DNA from 3 places in the Fusobacterium sp. genome. Region 3 is predicted to be linked to each of the others. Evidence: riboswitches for the same ligand, from Rfam matches in the RefSeq annotation. Region 3 holds a riboswitch; each other region holds the start of a gene.

Region 1 (3,283 bases), on a different contig from region 3:
AGGAGGAAAAATGGACAGCATATTACAGATAGTGAAGAACATAAATAATGTTCTTTGGAGTTACTTATTGATTTTTTTACTGTGTGGAACAGGAATAATGTTTACAGTGATGCTGAAGGGAGTTCAGGTCACTAGGTTTATGGATAGTGTTAGAAGGGTATTTCATAGAGGCTCAAGAAAGGGTAAGGCTGATTCTCAAGGAATGAATTCATTTCAGTCACTGGCTACTGCTGTGGCAGCACAGGTAGGAACTGGAAATCTGGCTGGGGCAGCTACTGCTATAGCAGCAGGAGGACCTGGAGCAATATTCTGGATGTGGGTTACAGCTTTTTTTGGAATGGCAACTATATTTGCTGAAGCTGTTCTTGCTCAGATATACAAAGAGGATATAAATGGAGAGGTAAGAGGAGGACCAGCATTTTACATCAGTAAAGGATTAAAATGTAAAGGTTTAGCAGTATTCTTTTCCATTACTATAATAATCGCTCTTGGGTTTGTAGGAAATATGGTACAGGCAAATTCCATAGGAGAAGCATTTAATGAGGCATTTGGAATAAATCCTATAATAATGGGAGCTGTAACAGTTGTTATAGCAGGACTTATATTCAAAGGGGGAGTTAAGCAAATAGCTTCTTTTACAGAAAAAGTAGTTCCTTTTATGGCTGTATTATATATAATAGGAGGACTGTATATACTTCTTTCTAACTTGAGTGGAACTATCCACGGTATAGAAATGATATTTGTAGGAGCATTCAATCCTAGAGCTGCCACTGGAGGACTATTAGGAGTGGGGGTGAAACAGGCTGTAAGATATGGAGTTGCAAGAGGATTGTTTTCCAATGAAGCAGGAATGGGAAGTACACCTCATGCCCATGCTATAGCCAAGGTCAGGAATCCTGTAGATCAAGGTATAGTTGCAATGTTTGGAGTATTTTTTGATACATTTATAATACTTACTATAACTGCTCTTATAATATTGTCAAATGTGCCAATAGATGGAAAAATGACAGGTATATCATTGACACAGTTTGCATTTAAACAAGGAATGGGACAATTAGGAACGATATTTGTAGCTGTTGCTCTTCTTTTCTTTGCTTTTTCTACTATTATAGGCTGGTATTTCTTCGGTGAAGCAAATATCAGATATCTTTTTTCCAGTAAGAAAAGTGTGGACATATATTCATATGTGGTTTTAGTTTTCATATTTCTAGGCTGTCTTTTAAAAGTGGAACTAGTATGGGAACTTGCTGATATGTTCAACGGACTTATGGTACTGCCTAATATAATCGCACTTATTGGATTATCTGGTGTAGTTAAAAAAGGACTGGAAGAATATAATAGAAAAGAAGGAAACTTTAAATAGAAAAGAACATTTTACTTAAAGAATTTTCAATAGTGTGTAGGAAAAAAATAAAAGATTTGACAAAACTGTCTTTAGGGAATATAATCGTAAAAAAGAATATAATAATTAAACTGCTAGGGGAGCTGAAAAGCTGAGAAGGATAAAACCTGACCCTTGGAACCTGATCTGGATAGTACCAGCGGAGGGAAGCAAGTTTATTTTTCAGCCTTATTGTAATTTATCTGGCAGAAAGAGAAAAATAATTGCTCTGTACCCTTCGGTATAGGGCATTTTTTATTTTCTGCTCTATAGCTCAGGAATAAAAATAACAGGAGGAAAAGTATGTATTCTACACAAATGGAAGCAGCAAAAAAAGGTATTTTCACAAAAGAGATGGAGATAGTAGCAAGAGATGAAAATCTGACAAAAGAGGAACTTATGGAGAAGATGGCTCAAGGTAGAGTTGTAATACCAGCCAATATTAACCATAAAAATCTTTATCCAAGAGCAGTAGGAGAAGGAATAAAAACTAAAGTTAATGTAAATCTTGGAGTATCAGAAGACTGCTGTGATTATTGCGGAGAAATGGTAAAGGTACAGAAAGCTATTGAATATGGTGCTGATGCAATAATGGACTTAAGTACTTTTGGAGATACTAAAAAATTCAGAAGAGAGCTTGTAGATAAATCATCAGTTATGCTTGGAACAGTTCCAATGTATGATGCAGTTGCAAAATTAGGAAAAAATATAAAGGATATGTCTATTGAAGAATTATTTAGAGTGGTAGAAGAACATTGTGAAGATGGAATAGATTTTCTTACTATTCATGCTGGATTAAACAGAACCTGTGTAGATAGATTAAAAAATAATAAAAGATTGACTAAAATTGTAAGCAGGGGAGGTTCTATACTTTTTCAATGGATGATGCTGAATGATAAAGAAAATCCTTTCTTTGAGCATTATGACAGACTTCTTGATATCTGCAGAAAATATGATGTTACACTTAGTCTGGGAGATGGACTCAGACCTGGAAGTATTCATGATTCCACAGATGCACCTCAGATACAGGAATTGCTTATACTTGGGGAACTTACAAAAAGAGCTTGGGCAAAAGATGTGCAGGTAATGATAGAAGGACCAGGGCATGTACCTATGCACGAGATAGTAACAAATATGCAGATTGAGAAAAAGCTATGCCACAATGCACCTTTTTATGTATTAGGACCTTTAGTTACAGATATTGCTCCTGGATATGATCATATTACAGCTGCCATTGGTGGAGCTATTGCAGCATCTTCAGGAGCAGACTTTCTTTGTTATGTAACACCAGCAGAACATTTAAGACTGCCTACTCTTGAAGATATGAAAGAGGGAATAATGGCATCAAGAATTGCAGGTCATGCTGCCGATATAGCAAAAGGATTAAAAGGTGCTATTGAATGGGATCATAGAATGAGTAAATTCAGAGGAGAACTTAACTGGAAAGGAATGTTCAGCGAGTGTATAGACCCTGAAAAAGCAGAAGCATACAGAGCATCCTCTGCTCCAATAGAAGAAGAGGTATGCACTATGTGTGGAGATTTATGTCCAATGAAAAGATGTAATGAGATTCTGGATTAGGAATAGAAAGGAAGAATATGGATATAATTTTAAATGGAAAAAGTTATTCAATAGAAAAAAACTTTACAGTTCAGAAACTTCTTAAAAAGCTAGAGGAAGAATGGTCAATAGAGCTCAGTGGAGCAGTTGTTCTTGTAAATGATGAAATAGTGAAAAAAGATAGATGGGAAGAAAGTGAGATATTTGAAAATGCAGAAATAGAAGTACTTTCTTTTGTATCTGGAGGGTAATTATTAAAATAGCTGCAATAATATTTTTAGAGAATTTTAATATTGAATATGAATAAGAGATTTATATTTTAAAAAACTTGTGTGAATTATA
Region 2 (3,283 bases), on a different contig from region 3:
AGAAGAGTGTAATCTATATCTTTCCAAAGAGATATTCTGTGATCTACAGCTATTATAGTCCCTTCTTTTTCTTTATTTATATTTTTCAGTATATTTACAATTTCCTGACTGCTTTCATAATCCACATTGGCAAAAGGTTCATCAAGTACTATAATTTTTGGTTTTACTGCTAATATACATGCCAGAGAAAGTTTTTGTTTTTCTCCTCCTGAAAGTGAAGATATTTTTCTGTATTTTAGATATTCTATTCCAGTTTCTTTTAATACTCCTTCTACAATTTCATTCATCTTTTCTACAGAAAAAGAAATATTCTCCAGACAGAATATTATTTCATCTTTTACTATATCCATACAAAACTGAGTATCAGCATTTTGGAACATCATCATAATATATTCAGCTCTTTTCTCAAGAGGATATTCAGATATCTCTTTTCCAAAAAGTTTTACTTCTCCCTTAGAAAGTATTCCTTTACTGCTTGGATAAAGTCCTGCAATAACATTGGCAAGAGTACTTTTTCCACAGCCTGAAAAGCCTGTTATTAAATATATTTCCCCTCTATCAAAAGAGTATGTGAAGCTATCTATTACATTTTCTTTTGATGTTTCTCTATACTTAAAAACAATATCCTGACATCTTAAAACTTCTTCCATAGATTAATCTTCCATTTCAGGATCATTATTCTGTCCAAGAACATAACCACTCAATGCTCCTGTTCCTGCCAGCTTATCAGCAGTTATTTTACAGATTATACCTGAAAATACCACTGAGCTGATAAGTCTTACTATAAACATGCATACTAACATTATTGGAGAATATTTTACAAACCCTCCTCTTATGAATCCCCATATAAAACTTGCTACACAAGCTGCTGCTGCTGCAAGACACATATTCATCATAGTAAAATTCTTATATTTATTCTTTGCAAATACAAGTTCTGGTCCCATTCCCTGAATTATTCCAGAAAGAATTACTATTGGTCCAAACATATTTCCCATGATAACCTCTATAAGGGCAGAAAGCACTTCTGAAACTACTGCTACCCCTGATCTCTGCACGATATATGGTACAAAAGTAGATGCCATGAACCATACTCCAAAAAGGATCTCATATGCAAAAGGAGCTAATCCAAAAGATGCAAGTATTGTTGCAAGAAAATTAGCAAAATATACAGCTCCCAAATATATAAATGAAAATATTACAGAAAAAATTGATACCATTATTACATCTTTTAATTTCCAATTAAACATTTTTCCTCCTGATATCCTAATCTTTTGTTGGGCTATTCACTGAAATAGTAACCTGTAAAATATAATGTGACAGATTTGCCTCTCCATATTGAAATATTTCTTCCAATACATCAAATACACTATGTACATCTCCCTCTAAAACAGACACATAATGAGAGCTTTTAGTAAAAACTCCTCTATCTTTTGCTGTCATTACTGCTTTGGCTATATGTTCCATGTAGTCTTCTTCCCCCATAGGATAAAAAGAAATCTTGCTCACTACATTAAATTTTTTATCTTTGATATTTTTTTCATTTACCTTTTCATCATCTACTTCCATAAATGAATCTGCATCTGTGTCACCAGGACATCCTTTGGAAAAAGTAGCCTCAAGAGCCATATGCACATCTTCTTTATGAGCATTAACAAATAAACCTTTTACAACATCAAATACATGAGTACTTTTTCCTCTGACACATGTACTTAATTTATCTGTTTGTTTCCAAACTTTTGAAATATCTGTTTTTTCAAGTCCTCCAAGAATTATATCTACAAACTTATCTGTCATTGGATAAAGAGAAAATCTACATCCAGACACTCCTTTACTTGCTCCACCTATACACCATAAACAATCTTTCAATCCCATTAAAAAAACCTCCTTTTATATCTGCAAAAGGAGGTTTGGTTATTTAATAAAAAATATACACATTACTCCTTTCGCCGGTATTATCCGAATCAAGTTATGTGGGTTCAGGATTTTCCTATCTCAGCTTTTTAAGCACCCCAGTAATTCAACAAAATTATAATATCACTATTCTTTATGAATGTCTAGTATTTCTTAAAAAATATGACTTTAAAATGAAAATTTTATTTATATAAATCATATCCCCAATCTCTCTTTTATGCTATGATATCTTTATACAGGTAACATAGGAGGGGAAAATGGAAAATATTAAACTTATCATCACTATTCAATGCGAAATAGCTAAAAGAAGATGCAGTGGTTTTCACTGCATGAATTCATTTTTTACCAGAACTGGCCTTTTTAAAGATTACCCCAAAAGTGAAGAACTTAGATTTCTCACTTTTCAATGTGGGGGATGTCATGGAAAAGGTATCAACAGTCTCTTAGGAAATGTAAATAAACTGATTGCTCAAGAAAAACTTATCACTAAAAATGAAGTTGCTGTACATTTTGCTTCATGTGTAACTTTTGATAATCATCATTCTGATAGATGCCCATTTATCAATGCTATGAAGAAAATAGTAAATAAAATGGGATATATTAATATTGTTGAAGGAAGCTATCTTTCAAAAACAGCTACAAGAAGGAGAGAAGAGGGAGTATACAAAGATTATGCTGCCTTAAATAAATAAATAAAAAATAAAGTCCCAGTAGTTAGACAGTTTCATCTGTTTTAATTACTGGGATTTTATAACTATATTTTCATTATTAAAACACTAAAAAACTGTTTAAAAATTCCTCTAAATTTCATGTTGATTTATATTCATTCTTTTAAATCAAACAATATCAAAATAACAAAACCAAAGTTATCAAACCTGTATTTACAGATTTATTAATTCTATCGTAATGCAAAATGAGGGCTTTCAAAAATTGGTTTCATTTGGCATAAACAGAAAGGATGCCCATCAGGATCAAACATAACTCTCCAGTCATCAGAGAATTGTTCAGATGCAATTGTTGCTCCACACTGAACTGCATATTGAACTGCTTCCTCTAAATTATTAACAGCAAAATCTAAATGTGCCATTTGCTGTTGAGCCTCAGGTTTTTCTGGCCACACAGGAGGTACATATCCAGGATTATGTTGAAATGTTATCCCAGGATACGCTCCTTGATATGTTTTTGGAGGACATATACAGGCATAATCTTCATCATAAAAAGGTATTTCCCATTTTAGCAAATCAGCATAAAATTTTGCTAATTTATAAGGGTCTATACAGTCCACTGTAAATGAGTACATTTTGATTTTCAGTTCATTATTCATCACATTAAAACCTCCTGAGCATTTTTTATATATTCTTAGTTTTATTAT
Region 3 (3,283 bases):
TAACAATGATATCAGAATAGGCTTCTACTATTTTTACTGTATCTCTTAAAGATTCTCCTTTTTTAACTGAAGTAGCATCTGGAGAGTCAAAACCTAGAACTTTTCCACCAATTCTGTATGCAGCAGAAGTGAAAGATAATCTTGTTCTAGTAGATGGTTCAAAGAAAAGGCTTCCTACTATTTTTCCAGATATCAGCTCAGGTTCTGGATTTTCAGATAACTCAAGAGCTAAATTTAAAACTTCTAAAACTTCTTCTTTTGTCAAATCTTTTATTGATATAAAATCTTTCATATTACCCTCCCATGAAATATCAATAATATAAAAAAAGGAATGAAAATCACAAAATGATGTGGCTTCCATTCCCTATAATAAAAATGTTTTTTAAAATATTTAAAAATAGAAAAATAAAATAAATGATTCCTAAGATAGAAATTGGTATATTCAATTTATCATTAAATATCTTCATGTATCTATGTCCTCCTTATATTTTTCTATATCTTGATTATAATATCACACTTTTTAGAAAAATTCAAGAGGGAATTCAGATTATTTTTTTAAAATTTCTATTAACTCTGATTTATATTTATCAAGGTTATTAACGAGGTCTTTTACCTGTTCATCACTGAGTTTTACAGTTTTTTCAGCAACAGGAACAAATTTGAATTCTTCAGTAAGGGAAATGTCAATAATTGGAAACATATAATTTTTTTTAGGAACCAGATTTTGAAAATCTTCACTGAGGATATATTCCATGAATTTTTTAGCCCCTTCTTTTGTTTCTTTTTTCTTTACTAAAGATGCACCTTCTAAATACATAAAAGTTCCATCATCTAAAAGGAAACTACTGAATCTGCTTTGTTCTTCATCTTGTGAAAAGAAAAGATTGCTTGTAGCATATCCAATCATCATAGGAGCTTCTCCAGCAGTAAATTTAGCAAATGCTTCGCTCCAACCAGGTTCAGCAGTATATACAGCAGGTTTTAAAACATTCCAGAAATCTTTCCAGTTTTCTCCATATAAGGCTATGCTCCATAAAAGAGCTTCTTCACCAGTAGAAGAGGTAGCTGGATTTTCAACTAAAAGCTGTTTCTCTAATTTACCAAGTTCTGACAGATTTTTTGGAGGAACAGGGATTTTTTTTGTATCATAATTGACAGCAAGAAGTCCATAATCAAAAGGAGTTGTATATCCTTCTTTATCCATTATAAAATTACTGTTCTTTATATTGGAAATATTTTTAGGAATATAAGGAATAATAAGGTTTTCCTTTTTGGCTATTTCAGTGCTTAAAGAAGTCAGTCCAATAACAATATCTGCTTTAGGATTTTTTTCTTCAAGTTTCAGTCTTGATACAAGACCATCAATAGATATAAACTTAATATCCACTCCAGTTTTTTCTTTAAATATTGGAGCAAAAGTTTTTCCTATCCATTTTGCAGAGCTAGGTCCATAAATGACTATTTCTTCTGAAAATGAAGAAACAGATAACAATAAAAATAAAGATAAAATAAATTTTTTCATAATATCCTCCTAAAAATTTTGAGAGCAATAAAAAAAGCTGTCTGAAAAGGATAATAAGACAACTTAAAAACATTTCCTACACTGGCATTATCCAAATCAGGTTTAACGGTCGAAATAAAATTTCCTCTCAGCTTTTTCAGCTCCCGTATGATAATATTTTATTATGTAAAGATACATTTGAATATAAAGTTTGCCAAATAACTACTTTATATTTTTTTACCTTTGATGTATAATTTAATATATCATATAAAAAATAAAAAGTAAAAGAATTTAAGGAGGATTTTATGAAAAAAATACTATTGATGATATTTTTTGCTGTGTCAATGTCAGCTTTTGCTGTAGATGGATATTTAAGAGTAGGAGCAATAACTGAAACTAATTCTTATAATCATGAAAGTGGATCTTTTGAAAATTATGCACCAACTTTTAGCTTTGAAGCAACTCAGGATTTTCTTCTTGCAGATTTAGGAGCAGGAATAGCATATAATGGAAAAACAGGGGGAACTGATATAGGAACAGTTCCAGTATATCTTGTGGCAAGATGGAATCTTCTTCCAGTATTTTTCGAACCATATATTGTTTTAAAAGCAGGTAGAGTTATTATGACAAATGAAAGTGTAAGAAATTCAAGTCCTGATGGAAAAGGTTATATAGCTGGAGGATTTGGAGTAGATTTTATGCCATTCCAAGCAGAGCTGCTTTATTCAGAGACAAAAATAGATGGAGATAGAAGAGGATCAGATAGATTAAAACAGTTATCTTTAGTTTTTGGATATAGAATATTCTAATCTGGAGGAAATAATGTATAGAACAGAGGTAAAACTGAAAAAGATGCCTATGGATGAATTAAAAAAAGATTATTGCGACAGAGAGAAATTTGAAAAATTTTGTAAAGAGTGCAGAAATTATGGAAATACTTGGTCATGTCCACCTTATAGTTTTGTTGTGGAAGATTATCTGAAAGATTATAAGTATATATATCTTGTAGGAGTCAAAATTATTTTTGATGAGGAAACTTTGAAAAAGGTAAATACAAAAGAAAAAATAAATGATTATACTACAGAAACTCTTAAATATATGAAAGATAAGATAATGATGGAGCTTTTAAGAGTGGAGAAAAGATATGAAGGAAGCAAGAGTCTTTCTGCTGGAGGATGCAAAATATGTGATGATTGTTCCAGAAAAAATAATATTCAGTGTCAGCACCCAGATATGATGAGATATTCTCTGGAATCAATGGGATTTGATATAGGAGGTATATCAAGTAAATTATTGAATTATGAATTAAAATGGGCAACAGAAACTTCTCTTCCTGAATATTTTTCTTTAGTTACAGGGCTTATGACTAAAGAAGAAATAGAAGGATTTGAAAAAGAATTTAATATATAATTACAAAATGTTAAAAGATTTTAAGTTCATGAAATATCTAGAAAAAAGATTCTAAATTCATGAACTTTTTTATTGAGAAAATATTGATTTATAAATATGAAATAAATATCAGAAAAATTAAGATAACTAAGAAGTTTCAAAATTATTTAATAATCATAATTAATATATTGATTTGTATTTAAAGAAGAAGAAGTTAAAGAAAAAAGCCATCAACTGCAGAAAACATAAGTTCACTAGAGATAGACAGCTTTTTTATTAAATTTTAGATTAATTTTATAACTTTAGGTTGATTTTAATCAAACCATGAATCTACATCAGATTTAAGAATTCTTTTATTTGCTGCATCAATATCAAGTTCATATTCCAGTCCAT

What was found. A riboswitch is a leader RNA that binds a small molecule or an ion and turns the genes downstream of it on or off. The one in region 3 is predicted to bind thiamine pyrophosphate.
Region 1: another riboswitch for thiamine pyrophosphate. It lies ahead of thiC (phosphomethylpyrimidine synthase ThiC); the one in region 3 lies ahead of E6771_RS12440 (thiamine ABC transporter substrate-binding protein).
Region 2: another riboswitch for thiamine pyrophosphate. It lies ahead of E6771_RS05245 (YkoF family thiamine/hydroxymethylpyrimidine-binding protein); the one in region 3 lies ahead of E6771_RS12440 (thiamine ABC transporter substrate-binding protein).

What each region holds. Positions count from the first base shown of each region.
Region 1 is NZ_JAWDXO010000009.1:18,611-21,893, forward strand. Features, by position in the region: gene E6771_RS05515 (sodium:alanine symporter family protein) at 11-1,363, shown strand; TPP riboswitch at 1,469-1,567, shown strand; gene thiC (phosphomethylpyrimidine synthase ThiC) at 1,685-2,962, shown strand; gene thiS (sulfur carrier protein ThiS) at 2,980-3,192, shown strand.
Region 2 is NZ_JAWDXO010000008.1:55,042-58,324, forward strand. Features, by position in the region: gene E6771_RS05235 (ABC transporter ATP-binding protein) at 1-650, opposite strand, end outside; gene E6771_RS05240 (ECF transporter S component) at 654-1,247, opposite strand; gene E6771_RS05245 (YkoF family thiamine/hydroxymethylpyrimidine-binding protein) at 1,264-1,872, opposite strand; TPP riboswitch at 1,922-2,022, opposite strand; gene E6771_RS05250 (CGGC domain-containing protein) at 2,169-2,603, shown strand; gene E6771_RS05255 (VOC family protein) at 2,810-3,235, opposite strand.
Region 3 is NZ_JAWDXO010000033.1:16,154-19,436, reverse strand. Features, by position in the region: gene pyrB (aspartate carbamoyltransferase) at 1-292, opposite strand, end outside; gene E6771_RS12440 (thiamine ABC transporter substrate-binding protein) at 548-1,522, opposite strand; TPP riboswitch at 1,579-1,679, opposite strand; gene E6771_RS12435 (hypothetical protein) at 1,807-2,310, shown strand; gene E6771_RS12430 (DUF2284 domain-containing protein) at 2,324-2,911, shown strand; gene E6771_RS12425 (PepSY domain-containing protein) at 3,204-3,283, opposite strand, start outside.